2 regions of the Paraglaciecola sp. IT1134 genome follow, and region 2 is predicted to be linked to the other one. Evidence: predicted binding sites of a transcription regulator. Region 2 holds the regulator's gene; the other holds the start of a gene.
The links. The regulator sigma-54, encoded in region 2, starts transcription at its own class of promoters, with help from an activator protein. The targets are predictions, from matches to a motif close to GTTGGCACGNNNNTNGNNT.
Positions count from the first base shown of each region.

Region 1 (5,512 bases), 1.1 Mb from region 2:
TAATACCAATTCCTGCTGCAACTCTTGTTCAACCGTAGCCACAGGTGCATATAAAGTTTGAATGAGTTGTTGCCATAACGCGCTGTGTTGCTCTTGCTCTTCCTGCCCCTGGGCTAAACCTTGAGCCTTGCCCTCTTCCAAGCCCTGGGTCAAACCTTCGGCCTTACCTTCTTCTAACCCCTGAGCCTGTCCTTGGGCGAAACCTTCCTGTTGTCCTTCGGCAAAACCATCGGCCTGAGCGGCTGCCCGAATAGCTTCAATTTCCTGGGCAGTGGGAGGATGGAACTCTTCCTCCGGCGCTTGTTCTGGTGGTTCGTATTGCCAGTTAGGACGATGATTCAACGCATCTGTAGTCTGGCTATCGGCTAACTTGCGTTCGTCTTCGATGTAGGGCAAGTCCCAGGTTTTAATATGGTCATCCTTGCCCTCTGGAAAATCATGATTCATAGACTTGTCAGCCAAAAGCTGACTTTATAAGAATTCATCGCCGCCGCCGCCTCCGAGCATAATTTCTCCCGCATCCGCTAAGCGACGCGCAACCGCCAGGATTTCTTTCTGAGCAGCTTCGACCTCACTGATACGTACCGGTCCCAGGGCCTCAAGATCATCGAGCAGCATGTCCGCCGCCCGTTTGGACATGTTGGAGGTGATCTTGCTTTTAAGATTTTCGTCGGCACCTTTGATGGCTTTGAGCAGGGCATCTTGCTGGACTTCACGCAAAATGGCCTGAATAGCCCGATCATCAACATCAGCTAAGTTATCGAATACGAACATCAAGTCCTGAATTTGCTGGCTCATTTCTTCATCTTGTTCACGGATAGCATCCATTAACTGGCCTTCAATATTGGTATCCAGGTAATTCATAATGTCCGCTGCAGATTTCAAGCCGCCCATTTTGGCGGCCTGGGTGCCTGCTTGTCCGGCAAATTGTTTCTCCATAATTTCGTTTAGTTCTTGCAATGCTGCGGGTTGCACTTCTTCCAGATTAGCTACCCGCATCATCAAGTCCAGGCGCACTTTTTCCGGGAACTGGCCCAGGATCTCCGCCGATTGCTCGGCATCTAAATACGACATGACAATAGTTTGTATTTGCGGGTGTTCGTTGCGAATAATGCTGGCCACCTGTTTGGAGTCCATCCATTTGAGTGAATCCAGACCTTTGGCCCCGGTTCCCATTAAAATCTGATCGATGAGGTTGGCGGCCTTGTCTTCTCCCAAGGCAGACGTCAGGGCGCGTTTGACAAAGTCCTGGCTCTGGAAACCTATGGTGCTGTAGTTTTGGATCTCTTCGATAAAATGTTTATGCACAGCCGTGATTTTCGGCTGGGTCATATCATCGATTTGCGCCATGGCCTGACCTAGACGCTGCACTTGTTTGGGTTCAAGGTGTTTTAAAATTTGCGCCGCGTCTTCTTCGGTCAAACTGAGCAATAAAATGGACGCTTTTTCTACGCCCTCAAGCTTGCCAACATCGTAACCTGTGCTGGCAACTTCGGTCGACTCGGCTTTTTCAGCTGGCATGATAATGTTCTCTTAATATAATAACAGATTGGTATGACACGAGACTCAGTTGCTTATTCATCTTGCAACAACCAGTTTTTAACCACTTGTGAGGACAACTCAGGCTCATTGGCCACCAGGGCGCGCACGGCTTTAAGGACATCTTCATCCTTGTGCAGATCCGGTAACATAAAGGAGCCATCGGCAGCAAAACCCACTTGGGAATCATCAAATTCCTGGGCCAGCATGCTAATGGTTTCATCCCCTAAGTCCAAACCTTCATCGGCATCGAAATCGTCACCACCGGTGGTGTCTTCAGGGTGAATAAGTTTGCGTAGCATGGGCCGTACAACAGCTAGGATCAAGACAATAATCACTAAACCACCCACCAGCAGTTTAAGTATGGGCATAAACTTGGGATCTTCCCAAATCGGTAACTCAGCTATCTCAACTACGCCTTCGCGGCTAAATGGAATGCTAACCACTTCCAGTGAATCACCACGGGTAACATCGAAGCCAATTCCGCCCTGCAACAATCGGCGAATATCGAGCAACTGTGCTTGGGTGCGCGGAACCATAGTCGTGACACCATCGGCAGCCACACTTGGCACGTGATCAAGGGCGACAGAGACACTTAAGCGGTGAATGACACCCGCTTGTTGTTTAGTATGACTAATAGTGGTGTCGAGCTCATAATTGCGGGTCGCTTCGCTGTGACTGCGCCCTGGTGTGCTGGTTTGAGTGTTGGCACCATTGGCTTGTTCGGGAATAGTCGAATCCAGAGGTGGCTGGTTGGTCAACGCCCCAGGAATACCTGCGATCACCCCGCCGATACTGGAATCTTCCACCGTCATCTCACTGCGCACTGCGGGCAAATCAGGGTTATAACTGCGTTTAGTATGTTCTACCGAGGTGAAATCCATGGTCACATCTGCCTGAGCGGTATAGTTACCCAGCCCCAAAACCGGGATCAAAATTGCGTCGATTTTTGTCAGATATTCACTTTCACGCTGACGCTCCATTTGAAATTCTTTTTTGGAGCGTGCTGAATCAGAACTCTGGGAGCCAGAATTAAGTAAACGACCGTTACTATTGGTGACGGTTACCCGCTCGGGTTCAAGACCTTGTACAGCCGATGCGACTATATCCACAATGGAACTGACTTCTTCGTTGGAAATCACGCCGCCGCGCCTAGAGGTAATAACCACAGTGGCACTGGCTTTTTTCTCACGGCTGGCAAATACATTTTCTTTGGGTAAAGCCAGTAGCACTTTGGCCCGGCCCACAGAACTCATTTCTTCCAATGTTCTGGCCAGTTGCTGCTCCCGGGCATGTTTAAGGCGCACCTTTTCTACTCGCTGACTGACGCCGAACCCCATATCTTGCATGATAATATCGGTGCCTTCAGATGCGCCCTGGCTAAGCCCCTGGCGAGCCATGCCCAGTTTAATCGACTGGTACTGACTATCACTGACATAAACGGTGTTGCCTTCAAGACGATAATCAATCTGATTTTGATCGAAATAATCCAGTGCTTCGATAAGATCCTGAGTCTCCATTTTTGCCAAAGGCCGATAGTCAGGCTCCTGGGCCCAGATCATGATAAATATGGCGATCGCCACACATATTACCAACGCCACCACCAAAGTGAGTTGACGCATCATATCCGTGGAGCCCAGAGAGTCCATAAAACCGGATTTTTGTTCGTGCTCCGAATCTGGCGTATACAGGTTTGACCCCGTATCACTCATTGCCAATTCTGTGCCTGTTGGATCTGCCACTGATTAACTCCTAGACCGGCATGTTCATGATAGTTTTGTAAGCGTCCAACACTTTGTTACGTACCTGGATGGTGGCTTCAAAGGCAATCCCGGATTTTTCTTTGGCGATCATCACATCCGCCAGACTTAGGTTTTTGGCACCCATCTCGAAAGCCTCAGCCTGACCTTTGGCGTGCAACTGCATGCTATTGACGGATTCAAGGGCGTGGCCCAGCATATCGGCAAAGTTCTCGCCGGAAGGATTGCTTTGGATCCCTGGCAAATTAAATCCGGGGATCTCCCCAACACCAGCTTTGCTTTGCAGAGCCATGCTTTGCATGTCTTGGTAAAGAGATTGTGCTTTGATATCCATGGTGTGCTCCGTGAAACGCGTTCATAAGTGACGGTTTTACTAAGGTATATCCTGAATATAGCAAGGTTAATGCCAAACAATTTTATTTATATATTTCAGATTGTTAGCTTATTTATTAAGGGACTTGCGGTATCTTGTCAGTTTATTGACGGCGGACTAGAATACCGGGTAAGGGGCGGTTTACAGAAAAGTCCAGGCAGGAGTTTTCTGTTTGTTATATAAAAACCGCCTCTAATGGCGGTTTTTATACTGTTATGTAGGAGATTAGCATCGGGCTGAGCCAATAAAGCTAAGCGGGCAACTCTATACCGACTTCGCGCATCTTGGCTAACTTGTAACGCAACGTACGAGGGCTAATGCCCAAACGTTCGGCTACATCTTTACGCCGACCATGACAAGATTGCAACGTATCCAGAATGATCTGATGTTCCTGTTGACGCAATTCCGAACCCAGTTTACTGCTATCGTCTTCAAAGCTAATTTGCCCCTCGATACAGGTATTGGGTAAATCAGTTTCAATCATCAAATCCTGGGCGTCTATTTTTTCACCGTCACAGAGTATCAATGCCCGCTGCACCACGTTTTCCAGCTCGCGCACGTTACCCGGCCAGCTATGTTGTAATAATTTGCTGCGGGCTGCACTGGTAAACTTGATGGCGGCCACGCCCTGTTTTTTGCTGTGTCTTTCAACCAGGTGGGTTGCCAGTGGCACGATATCACCGGGGCGTTTATCCAATGGCATCCAGGTCAAAGGAAATACATTTAAACGATAATAAAGATCCTCTCTAAACTCACCTGACTCAACGGTTTGACGTATATTTCGGTTACTGGTGGCGATCACGCGCACGTCCAGGGGAATGGTTTTACGACTGCCTAAACGTTCTACTTCTTTTTCTTGTAAGACCCGCAACAGTTTAGCTTGTAAACCCATGTCCATTTCGCTGATTTCATCCAGCAACAAGGTTCCTCCCTGTGCTTGTTCGAACTTGCCCGGGCAGGCTTGCAATGCGCCAGTAAAAGCACCTTTGTCGTAACCAAATAAGGTGGCTTCAAGCATGTTTTCCGGAATGGCTGCGCAATTGATAGCGACAAAGACCTGGTCGGCTCTGGATGATTTGTCGTGAATATAACGGGCCAGCACTTCTTTACCTGAGCCGCTGGGGCCAAGCACCATCACGGTGGCATCGGACGCCGCGACTTTTTGTGCCAATTCGAGTAATTGGATACTTGAGGGATCGGCAACGATTGGGTTGCGAGATTCCACTTTTTGCGCCGGTGCATAACGCCCGACCAAATTTAACAACACTTCAGGGGCAAAAGGTTTGGATAAATAATCCGTGGCACCATCACGCATCGCCTGCACAGCATCATTGATAGTTGCGTAGGCCGTCATTAACAACACGGGTAGATTCGGGTATTTGTTTTTTAAGCTGCGCAGTAATGAAAGGCCACTCATCCCTCCCATCTGAATATCACTGACCACCAGATCCACAGACTGGTCTGCTAACATGATCATGGCCCGCTCAGCGCAGTCGGCATCCACAACCTTATAACCACCTAACAATAGGGTATCGACCAGGGCTTCACGTAGGCCGGCATCATCTTCGACTATTAAGACTGTTGCTTGAGACATAGCTCAGCTCCTTGCCACTTGGGCATGTGATAATTGTGATGGGGGAAGGTCTGTGGCGACAACTGGTGTTGTTATCTGCCTTTTCAGCACGGGTAGACTCAGGGTGAAACACGCCCCACCAGCCTCAAGGTTTGTAACAGCAACTTCGCCATGATGTGACTGAGCAACGGTTTTCACCACGGCCAGCCCCAATCCTGTACCCTGACTGCGGGTGGTATAAAAAGGTTCGAATATGGCCTGCAACTT
Region 1 covers NZ_CM176486.1:3,682,985-3,688,496, forward strand. Annotated here, with positions in the region: gene fliH (flagellar assembly protein FliH) at 1-447, opposite strand, end outside; gene fliG (flagellar motor switch protein FliG) at 472-1,521, opposite strand; gene fliF (flagellar basal-body MS-ring/collar protein FliF) at 1,575-3,281, opposite strand; gene fliE (flagellar hook-basal body complex protein FliE) at 3,292-3,633, opposite strand; gene AC3RV5_RS16115 (sigma-54-dependent transcriptional regulator) at 3,923-5,266, opposite strand; gene AC3RV5_RS16120 (sensor histidine kinase) at 5,270-5,512, opposite strand, start outside.
Region 1: fliE (flagellar hook-basal body complex protein FliE) is a predicted target of sigma-54. The motif match lies at 3,692-3,710, and genes of this name have one in related genera.

Region 2 (5,512 bases):
CCAAAGAACAACAAGAGCAGCAAGCGGATTCCCTGTTGGACGAGTTCAATATCAATCATATCCGCAATAGCACAGGCATGAGTTTATCCGGTGGCGAAAGACGCAGAGTTGAGATCGCCAGGGCGCTGTCCGCCGACCCGGAATTTATCTTACTCGATGAACCTTTCGCCGGGGTGGATCCGATTTCAGTCAATGACATAAAAAAGATAATTCAGCATTTACGGGACAGGGGGATTGGTGTATTGATCACCGATCACAATGTAAGAGAAACTTTGGATGTATGTGAGAAAGCTTATATTGTTAGCCAAGGGGAATTAATCGCCTCTGGAACAGCCGAAGAAGTATTAAGTGATCAACGTGTAAGAGATGTATACCTAGGAGAACAATTCAGGCTATAGTTAAGTCTTTCTCCCTAAACGCGATTAGTCGTCACGACAACTAGGTTGTCACTTAATCAGATACGCAGTTACTAATTAACATTCAAATTAGCTTCTTAATCGATTAGCAACGGATATGAAACAGAAGTAGATGAAACCCTCTTTACAATTAAAATTTAGCCAATCACTGACCATGACGCCGCAATTGCAGCAAGCCATTCGCCTGTTGCAACTTTCGACTCTGGACTTACAACTAGAAATTCAAGAAGCCCTGGATTCCAATCCCTTATTGGAAATCGAAGAGCCCACCGATAATGCTTCCGGTGATAGTGCCTTAAGTGATGCCTCACTGGATCCGGCCAATAAACCCGATGGCTCAGAAGTAACCGATCCCAATAGCGATAGCATCGATGCCGGTGACGCCTTGGAAAAAGGCGATATTCCCGAAGACTTGCCTCTGGATAGTACTTGGGATGAATATATCAGTGCCTCATCGGCACCCGCCCCCATGTCAGGAGGCGGTTCGGATGATGAGCAGATTTTTCAGGGTGAAACCATAGAGAATATTCAGGATCATCTGTTATGGCAGATGCGGTTAACACATTTTAGTGAGACGGACGTGGCGATTGCCACAGCCATTATTGACTCCATCGATGACTCCGGCTATTTAACCATGAGTGCACAAGACATATTGCTGAGCATGGATGACGAAGAAATTGAATTGGATGAAGTGGAATGTGTGCTTAAACGTATTCAGATGTTCGATCCTGTTGGTTCAGGCTCACGTACCCCACAAGAATGTTTACTGGTGCAATTACGCCAATTTGCCCCGGATACGCCTTGGCTGGAAGAAGCCAAGATGTTGATTGGCGAATACGCTGAATTATTGGGTAGCAAAGACTACCGCACCCTGATGCGCAAAACCCGGCTCAAGGAAGAAGAATTACGCGAAGCCATGCGCTTGCTCAAAACCCTGAATCCGAGGCCAGGTAGTGCCTTGATTAAAGGTGAAGCAGAGTATGTGATCCCGGATGTGTCAGTGGCGAAAAAGAATGGCCGCTGGACGGTGGAACTCAACCCCGACAGTTTACCCAAGCTGAATGTTAATCAACAATATGCGGCCATGAGTCGTAATGCGAAAAACACCAGTGACAGCCAGTTTATCCGTTCACATATGCAAGAGGCAAAATGGTTTATCAAGAGTGTGGAAAGCCGTAATGAAACCTTGCTGAAAGTCTCCAATTGTATCGTGCAGCAGCAAATGGGTTTCTTCGAACACGGCCCGGAAATGATGAAACCTATGGTGCTTAACGATGTTGCCGAAATGGTCGAGATGCACGAATCAACTATTTCCCGGGTGACTACCAAGAAATATATGCATACTCCCAGGGGTATTTTCGAGCTCAAGTATTTCTTTTCCAGTCATGTGGCGACCGAAACAGGCGGTGAATGTTCATCTACGGCGATACGTGCATTAATCAAAAAACTGGTGGCTGCAGAGAAACCCAGCAAACCGTTAAGTGATAGCAAGATTGCTCAATTGTTGGCCGATCAAGGTATTATGGTTGCAAGGCGAACAATAGCAAAATATCGGGAGTCTTTATTGATACCCCCGTCTAACCAACGTAAAAGTCTTTTTTAGACTGATTGTAGAAGGAAGAGGCGATATGCAAATAAATCTTACAGGTCATCACGTGGACATTACCGATTCACTTAAAGATTATGTCGATAGTAAATTTATTAAGCTTGAGCGACATTCGGATCAAATCAACAATGTGCATGTCATATTGAATATTGAAAAACTCAATCAAAAAGCAGAAGCTACCTTGCATCTCAACGGCGCCGAAGTATTTGCTACCGCGGAACATACCGATATGTACGCGGCCATCGATGGCCTGATTGACAAATTAGACCGTCAGGTGCTCAAGCATAAAGAAAAAGTTAAACGCCATTAACCCATTAGGCAGATAATGGAAATTTCAGACATACTTAATCCTGACTGCGTACTATGCGCAGTTCAGGCTAGCAGCAAAAAACGCATTCTTGAGCTTATCAGTCTGATTGCCAATCAGCATTTGATCGACATAGATCAAGCAACTATTTTGGCCAGTTTAGTGAGCCGGGAAAAAATGGGTAGTACGGGGATTGGCGGCGGTATTGCATTGCCTCATGGTCGGCTCAAAGGCTTGGAAAGTGCATTGGCAGTGTTGGTAACCTGTCAACCTGCTATAGAGTATGATGCCATTGACAATATGCCGGTGGACGTTTTTTTCGCTATCCTGGTGCCGGAAGAAAAAGCCAAGGAACATCTGCAGACCCTCTCTAGCATTGCCGCCAAACTCAGTGACAAAGAGTTGCTCAAACAATTGCGCAGTGCCATCAGCGCTGAAGAATTATTTCAGGTAATCAGCTGATATGAAGCTCATCATCATTAGCGGGCGTTCTGGCTCAGGGAAATCCGTCGTTTTACGTTCACTGGAAGATCTCGGTTATTACTGTGTGGATAACATTCCGGTAAACCTACTGCCCACGCTCACCCATACAGTAGTAGATGAATACGACCAGGTGGCGGTTAGCATCGATGTGCGTAACTTACCCAAAAATCCCAGTGAACTGGTGGAAATTCTGGATTATCTGCCGTCGACATGGGAAATGACCATACTCTATCTGGATGCCAGTGATGACGTACTGATCAAGCGTTTTAGCGAGACCCGCCGCTTGCACCCCTTGTCAAAACAGAATAAATCTCTGTCGGATGCCATTCAGGCCGAGGGGCAATTATTGGCCCCCATTGCCGAGCGAGCAGATTTGTATCTGGATACGGATCAGTTATCTGTCCATCAGCTGGCTGAGCTGGTACGGGAGCGTATTCTTGGCAAAAAAAGCTCGCGCCTGGTACTGGTTTTTGAATCTTTTGGTTTCAAACATGGTATTCCTAAAGATGCGGACTACGTTTTTGACGGACGTTTTCTACCCAATCCCCACTGGGAACCGGATCTGAAACATCTGACCGGTCTGGATTCTGCGGTGGAAATCTTTCTCGGCTCACAACCCATAGTGACCAAATTTATCTGGCAAATTCAGAACCTTATTTCCACTTGGTTGCCCCATCTTGAACGCAATAATCGCAGCTATGTGACAGTGGCGATAGGCTGCACAGGCGGTCAGCATCGCTCCGTGTATGTGGTGGAAATGCTGGCCAAAACCTTTAGCAGTTCGCATCCGGATGTACAGATCCGCCACCGGGAATTAAACCGTTGAGTGGTTCGATACGTTTGGAAAAGACGTTGTTGATCGTCAATAAGCTGGGCCTGCACGCACGGGCGGCCACCCAGTTAGTCAAGCTGGCCAATCAGTTTGATGCACAGGTTACTTTGTATCAGGGGGACAAAACCGCCTCAGCAAGCAGCGTGCTTGGCTTGATGATGTTGGAGAGTCACCAGGGCAAAAAAGTGCGGGTGGTCAGCGAAGGGGTCGATGCCGAACAGGCGCTGGCTGCTGTTGAACAGTTAATAGTGGGAAAGTTTAACGAAAATGAGTAGTGCCGGGGTCTTAATTTTGAGTGCAAAATACTTGATATTAACAACTTGGATTGGCGCTTAACCCAGCCAAAGTGGTTTTGACGGCGTACTTCTTGCCTGCGCTTATGCCAGCATGATATTTAAAACCGAACCATTCACTGGACCATCAAGGGGCTAGTGATCACCAGAAACACCAATAATTGACCCCCTGGGCCTGTAAAAATGATTCAGCATCTTTGCCTTGTAATAGCGCCATGGTGGCCAATAATCCCGCCTGCACACAGTAAGTCGTGGCAACCGTGACTGAACGGGGAGCGTCATTAACTGGGTAACCGGTTTTGGGATTAAGAATATGGCCGTAACGTTTACCCTCGTTAATCATGAAACGGCGGCTGTCGCCACTGGTGGCCAAGCCTCCAGAGGCTATCTGCACCATGGCCTGACTTTGATAATTGTTTTTCGGATCCTCTATGCCCACATGCCAATAAGGGGCGTATGAACGAGGCCGGGTAACCTGAATATCACCACCAAAGTTCACCAGCACTGATACGTGAGGAGCTTCCTTGCGGCATAACTTGGCCACAGCATCCACTGCGTATTCTTTGCCTATACCCCCCAAATCCAGTTCGAAACCGGGGGGCAGAGTGATGCTCGTGGCATCAATGTCAACCTGCTGCCAGCCCACAAACGGTAGCAGATCGCTGATTTGAGCAGGAGTGGGAAACATCCCTTGTGCGTTAAATGTCCAGGCCTTGCGTAATATTCCGGACGTGAGGTCGAAAAGGCCCTCGCTCAATTCAAAACAGCTCTGGGCGAAGGTCAATAACCTAAGGGTTTCAGGGTCTAGCTGCACCTTTTGACCATTGCTATGGTTGATGTCAAACATCAAATTATGGGGCAGATAGCGGCTGTATTTTTGCTCGATGCGTTGGGTTTCCGCCATCGCCAGTTTAAGCAAGTGTTTGGCCAGTGAGGCATCATCGGTATCAATGAGTAATTCACAATCACTGGCCATAGCCGTGAAACGGCCATGCCAGTAACCTTCGTTGTGAGTCAAGGTATGTTGTACAGCCATGGCTTCCACTTCCACTGTCTAGGTTGTGCATACTATAACTTGTTTAGTTTTTAAAAACGGTAACTGACTTGGGCAATCACGGCCTTCACGGCGGGATATAATTCTTCACCTTGTAAGGCACCCGGCTCAGCAAATCCGGCGTTTTGGGGATCCTGCTGATAATATTCCAGGCGCACCGCCCACTCACGTCCATTTTCTAGTTCCATACCGTATTTCAGACCCAGAGTATAAGCTGTCATTTCACCCAGGCGGTAATCTGCACTGGCGAGCGAGGGTAAAAGCGAATCAGCTAACAAAAAGGGTTGATAGAAGTCTGCCGCACTTTGCTGGTAATAACGAAAGTGTGGCTGCAGATAACTGCTATCCGTCACGGGGATCCTAAATCGCGAATCAATGGTGTGGGAATTAATATCCCAATCGTCCGTGGCAAAGCGGTATGACACATCCGCCACGCCATAATCTGAGGCATATTTGGTCTGCCAGTAGAAACTATGTTTAGTGCGTTTATCTGGTCGGTTTTCGTGCACTATGTCCTGGGT
Region 2 covers NZ_CM176486.1:4,756,511-4,762,022, reverse strand. Annotated here, with positions in the region: gene lptB (LPS export ABC transporter ATP-binding protein) at 1-398, shown strand, start outside; gene AC3RV5_RS20615 (RNA polymerase factor sigma-54) at 529-2,019, shown strand; gene hpf (ribosome hibernation promoting factor) at 2,045-2,332, shown strand; gene ptsN (PTS IIA-like nitrogen regulatory protein PtsN) at 2,348-2,791, shown strand; gene rapZ (RNase adapter RapZ) at 2,793-3,638, shown strand; gene AC3RV5_RS20595 (HPr family phosphocarrier protein) at 3,647-3,919, shown strand; gene AC3RV5_RS20590 (FAD:protein FMN transferase) at 4,080-4,973, opposite strand; gene AC3RV5_RS20585 (DUF3570 domain-containing protein) at 5,024-5,512, opposite strand, start outside.